Regions from separate parts of the Phycicoccus sp. DTK01 genome, predicted to be linked through region 2. Evidence: predicted binding sites of a transcription regulator. Region 2 holds the regulator's gene; the other holds the start of a gene.
What was found. Region 2 encodes LexA, which represses DNA repair genes until DNA is damaged. Its sites were predicted from a motif close to TCGAACANNTGTTCGA; they were not measured.
Positions count from the first base shown of each region.

Region 1 (2,858 bases), 290 kb from region 2:
ACCGGCCCCCCGGACGTGCAGCGGGACGGCGCCGCCAGCGGCGGCGAACCGTGACGAGGGCAGCGCGAACTTCTCTGCGAGAGAAGTTCCTTGGTCCTTGCACAGTCGGGCGACGTACAGCGAGGAGCGTTCGAACCGCATCACCACGCGCCCCTTGCGGCGCAGCCACTCGTTGTTGTCGCGCGTCGAGCCGGGGAGCGCGCAGTGGAACAGCTGGCGCTCTCCTCGCCAGACCCCGACCGCGATCGGCAGCCCCTGCTCCAGGCCCGCCTCCACGGCCCGGCGGCCGAGGGCGTAGGCGGTCTGCTCGGTGAGCTCGGGCAGGACGATCTCGTCCTCCGCCCGCGCGATGTCCTCCGTCGTCGGCCACTGGTCCACAGCGCCATCATGGGGCACCTGTCAACCGATCCGTGCGCCGGTCGGGTCCCGGGTCAGGCGACGTCCATCGCCTGGCCGCCGGTGATGCGGATCAGCTCGTCGTAGGTCGTCGCGAAGACGGCGTGGCTGTGGCCGGCGGCCGCCCAGACGCGGTCGTAGCGCCCGAGGGTGACGTCGACGACCGTCCGCAGCCGCTGGGGGTGCCCGACAGGCGCGACGCCGCCGATGGCCATCCCGGTGTGCTCGCGGACGAAGTCGGGGTCGGCCCGCTCGAGCTCGTCGAGCTCGAGGAGGCTCGCGACCTTCGCGGTGTCGACGCGGTGCCCGCCCGAGGCGAGGACGAGCAGCGGTGTGCGAGAGCCGTCGGCGCCGACGGCGACGAAGACGAGGCTGTTGGCGATCTCGGCGGGGGAGACCCCGAGCGCGTCCGCGGCGGCCTGCGCGGTGCGGACCGCCCCGGGCAGCTGGCGCAGCTCGGGGCGGACGTGGTGCAGGGCGAGGGTCTCGAGGACCCCGGCGACGCGCCGGTGGGTCGTGAGGTCGCGCTCCGGAGGGGGTGCGGCGGCCACGCCGGCGGGGTCGGTCGACATGACCGCAGCGTAGTGACGCGGGGCCCCGTGCGGGAGGTGTGCGGGGAGGTGTCGCGGCGCCCCGGACGAGCCGGTCCGGGTCCTCGGAACCGCTTGACGGGATGTCGGGACGGGGGTCTACAGTGGTCATCAGGTCGAACACGCGTTCGAACATCCCCCACCGGTCCACCGGCCCCGCGAGGTCGCCGGGCGATCGGTCCTGCCCGTCCGGAGGTGCCTCATGGTGCGTCGTCACGACGACCCGCTCGAGGTGGCGGGGGCCGACCCGGCTCCGCGCTCCTTCGTCTGGCGGGGGCGGCGCTACACCGTGTGCGCCGTCCTCGACGCCTGGCAGGAGCGGCGCGCCTGGTGGCGCGAGGTGGGGGAGGACGGTGCGGCCACCGCGACCGAGCGGCGGGTGTGGCGGGTCGAGGCCCGCCCGCCGTCCGGGCCGGTCGGGGTCTTCGACCTCGGCCGTGACGACGACCACTGGCTCCTCCTGCGGGCCCACGACTGAGACGGACGAGACCGATGCCCCACGCCGCCACCACCCTCGACCTCCTCGAGCGCTCCCGCGCCTCCCTCGCCGACGCCTGCGTCGCGGGCCGGGCCTCCACCCGCTACCTCGCGGCCTCGCTCGCCGCGCTGCGCGCCGCCGCCGCGCTCGTCGCCTCCCGGCCGGCGCCCGAGGCCCCCGGCGCCGGGCCGCACGACGTCTGGGCGCTCGTCGCCCGCACCGCGCCCGAGCTCACCGAGTGGGCCGAGCGCTTCGCCGCGGTGACCGGGCACCGGGTCGGGGTCGAGACCGGCCTGGTCCGGGTCACCGCCCGCGAGGCCGACGACCTCCTGCGCGACGCCGAGGTCCTCCTCGACCTCGTCGCGGCCCGCCTCGGGGTCCCCGTCGCCCCCGCCGCCCGCCGGCTCGCGCCCGTCCGCTCCGCCTGAGGCCCGCCGTGCCCACCGCCGACGGGTTCGCCCACCTCCACGTCGCCTCCGGCTACTCGATGCGCTACGGCGCCTCGCAGCCCGAGGACCTCGTCGCCCGCGCCGTCGACCTCGGCCAGGGCGCGCTCGCGCTGACCGACCGCGACGGCCTCTACGGCGCGGTCCGCTTCGCGCAGGCGTGCGGCGCGGCGGGTGTCGACCCCGTCCTCGGGGTCGACCTCGCCGTCGAGGACCTCCTGCCCGCCCCGCCCGTGCGGCGGGCGCGCACGCCGGTGCGCGGCGGCGCGATCGTCGACCCGCGCCGGCCCCGGGTCACCGTCCTCGGCCGGGGCGGCGGCGGGGGAGCGGCCGCGGGCGCCGGCTGGGCCTCCCTCTGCCGGCTCGTCACCGAGACCCACCTGCGCGGCGAGCGCGGTATCCCGGTCACCACCCCCGCCCTCCTCGCCCGGTGGACCGCGCCGGCCGGTGACGACGCCGCGGCCCCCGCACGCCTCGTCGTCCTCCTCGGCCCCGACTCCGACGTCGGGCGGGCCGTCCTCGCCGGGCAGCGCGAGCACGCCCGCGACCTCCTCGCCCGCTGGCGGGCGCTCCTGCCGCGCGACGGCCTCGCCGTCGAGGTCGTCCTCCACGGCGGCCCCGAGGGCACCCCCGGCTGCCGGTCGCACGCCGGCCGGATGCTCGCCCTCGCCGACGCCGCCGGCGTGACGGCGGTCCTCAGCGCCGCCGTCCGGCACGCCGAGCCGGGGCAGGTGCGCACCGTCGACGTCCTCGACGCCGCGCGCCGGCTCGTCGTCCTCGACTCCCGCCACCTCGACCGGGTCACCGACGCCGGCCACCTCGCGAGCACCGCCGACATGCACGCCCGGGCCCTCACCGTCACCGGCGGCGACACCGCCCGCGCGCAGCGCCTCCTCGCGATGACCGCGCGGGTGGCCGCCGAGTGCGTCCAGCACGCCCGCGACGACC
Region 1 is NZ_BOPU01000001.1:340,750-343,607, forward strand. Features, by position in the region: gene J3473_RS01515 (heme-degrading domain-containing protein) at 1-378, opposite strand, end outside; gene J3473_RS01520 (YbaK/EbsC family protein) at 432-968, opposite strand; gene J3473_RS01525 (DUF6504 family protein) at 1,189-1,464, shown strand; gene J3473_RS01530 (SAV_6107 family HEPN domain-containing protein) at 1,479-1,892, shown strand; gene J3473_RS01535 (DNA polymerase III subunit alpha) at 1,901-2,858, shown strand, end outside.
Region 1: the regulator LexA is predicted to act here: its motif matches at 1,103-1,118, upstream of J3473_RS01525 (DUF6504 family protein).

Region 2 (2,858 bases):
TCTGGCCGGGCGACACCGACACGGTGTGGGCCGGCTCGACGGCGCCCGCGCCCCCGAGGCCGCGCAGGCCGAGGGCCGCCGCCAGCGCGAGGGTGGCGAGCACGAGCAGCACGAGGCGGCCGCGGCGGGTGATCCGCAGCGCCGGCTGTGCGGCGCGGGCCGCACGCCCTCCGGTGGCGCCGCCCTCGAGGACGACGAGCCGCGGGCGGCGCGCCGGCACGGGGCCGGTGTGGCCGAGGTCGGTGGGGTCCCAGGCGATCGCGCTCATCATGTCCTCCATCCCGGCGGCCGGGGCCACCGTCGAACCGGTGTTCGATAGAACGTCTGTACGAGTTATAGCACGCACGTTCGAGGCGGACAAGACACGCGTCGAACACATGTTTGAGTTCGAGGCCCGTCGCTCGTAGGATGTCCGCATGCAGATCAGACTGCATGTCACCACCGACAGACCGTCTGACCTGCGAAAACACCGGTCAGGCCCCCCGTCGGCACGGGGCGGCCGCAGCGAAGGGGTCGAGATGGCACGTCCGAGGAACGCCGACATCCACGAGATGCCCGACCGCGGCGACGGCGGGGACCTCACCCACCGCCAGCGCAAGATCCTCGAGGTCATCCGCAACGCCGTCGACCGGCACGGCTACCCGCCGAGCATGCGCGAGATCGGCGAGGCCGTCGGGCTCACCTCCCCCAGCTCGGTCGCCCACCAGCTCTCGGCGCTGGAGCGCAAGGGCTTCCTGCGTCGCGACCCCAACCGGCCGCGCGCCATCGAGGTCGTCTCCCCCGACCGCCAGGGCTCCGGCTACCGCCGCCCCGAGGCCGACGAGGTCGTCGACGTCACCGGCGAGGGCGACGAGCGCCCCGAGGCCTCCTACGTCCCGGTCCTCGGCCGGATCGCCGCCGGTGTCCCGATCACCGCCGAGGAGGTCGTCGAGGACGTCTTCCCGCTGCCCAAGCAGATCGTCGGCGAGGGCAGCCTCTTCCTGCTCAAGGTCGTCGGCGACTCGATGGTCGACGCGGCCATCTGCGACGGCGACTGGGTCGTCGTGCGCCAACAGCCGACCGCCGAGAACGGCGACATCGTCGCGGCGATGCTCGACAACGAGGCGACGGTCAAGACCTTCAAGCGGCGCGACGGCAAGGTCTGGCTCATGCCGCACAACCCGGCCTTCGAGCCGATCGACGGCGACCACGCGACGATCCTCGGCAAGGTCACCGCGGTCCTGCGCCGCGTCTGACCCCCTCGACCGGGGCGGCCGCGGCGCTCAGTCGTCGCGGTCGCCCAGCCAGGCGAGCGCCCGTCGGCACCCCCCCACCGCCTCGTCGGCCAGACCCGCCTCGTCCCACAGCTCCCACCACTCGCCCTCCCGCGAGCGGATCGCGTGTCGAAGCACCCTCCGCGACTTCTCGACCAGCTCCTCGTCGTCGGGCAGGGGCTGCTCGGCCAGCCACTCGGGGAGGTACGGCTCCCCCGCGGCCTCGCGCGGGCTCAGGCTCGCGCCGACCGCCGCCGCGGCGGCCAACGCCTCGCTCAGCTCCGGGGCGTCGGCGCTCCCCGGCGACGCAAGGACGGCGTCGAGGACCGCGAGCACCCGGCTCGCGCGGTCGTCGGGGGCTGCGTCCTCGAGGTCGTCCAGCAGGTCGAGGGCGTCGTCGTTCTCGAAGGGTCCGGTCCCGGTCGCTCCCATGCGACCAGCCTAGGACCCGGCGGTCGCCGGCGGGGTGGGCTCCTCGACCTCGGCGATGTGGACGACCGCGTCGCCGGAGTTGACCAGCGGCGCCTCGGTGCGCCCGACGACGATGCCGGAGCGGTCGGCGTGCACCAGCCGCACCCGCTTGCCGAGCGAGTCGAAGAGGCCACCGAGGCGCGCCCCGCGCTCGACGCGCTCCCCCAGCGCGACCTCGAGGTGGAGCATGCCGGTGCCGCGCGCCCGGACCCAGCCGCTGCGGAACGACACCGCCGACGGCGCCGGCGGGTCCTCGGCGACCGGCTCGGTCATCCCGAGCGCGGCGAGCACGCGGCGCACGCCGAGCACGCCGGCGTCGACGGCCCAGCGGTCCATCCGCCAGGCCTCGCCCGCCTCGTAGAGCAGGACGGTCGCGCCCCGCTCGCGGGCGGCGTACCGGAGCGAGCCGTCGCGCAGCTTCGCGTTGAGCATGACGGGGGCCGCGAAGGCCTCGGCGAGCGCGCGGGTGCGCGGGTCCTCGAGGTCGGCGCGGACCTGCGGCAGGTTGGTGCGCCGGTCCGAGCCGGTGTGCAGGTCGATGCCGACCTCGCACTTGTCGACGACCTCGGACATGAACAGGTGCGCGATGCGCCCGGCGAGCGAGCCGCGCGGCGACCCCGGGAAGGAGCGGTTGAGGTCGCGGCGGTCGGGCAGGTATCGCTGCCCGGCCGAGAAGCCGAGGACGTTGACGATGGGGACGGCGATCAGGGTGCCGCAGAACGCCTTCGGGTCGAGCCCGGCGACGACCTGACGCACGACCTCGACCCCGACCGCCTCGTCGCCGTGGATGGCGGCGTCGACCCAGACGGTCGGCCCCTCCTCGCGCCCGTGGACGACCCGGACGGGCAGCTCGACGTCGGCGCCGGTGACCAGACGGGTGATCGGCAGCGACACCGACTGCGTGCGCCCGGCGCGCACGCGCACGTGGCCGATCTCGAAGGAGGGTCGCAGGGGGCGCCGGGCCATCAGGCCCTCCCCCGGTTGCGCCGGCGCATCGCGAGCGGCGGACGGCCGCCGAGGTAGGAGCGGCCGGGGTCGACGGCGAAGCCCTGGCGCAGCGCCTCGCGGCCGACGAGCATCCGGAAGCCCATCTCGTCGCGGCGCGCGAGCGTCATCTCGGCGGCGACCGTGCGG
Region 2 is NZ_BOPU01000001.1:47,176-50,033, reverse strand. Features, by position in the region: gene J3473_RS00255 (LysM peptidoglycan-binding domain-containing protein) at 1-268, opposite strand, end outside; gene lexA (transcriptional repressor LexA) at 519-1,235, shown strand; gene J3473_RS00245 (DUF4259 domain-containing protein) at 1,263-1,685, opposite strand; gene J3473_RS00240 (succinylglutamate desuccinylase/aspartoacylase family protein) at 1,695-2,690, opposite strand; gene J3473_RS00235 (RimK/LysX family protein) at 2,690-2,858, opposite strand, start outside.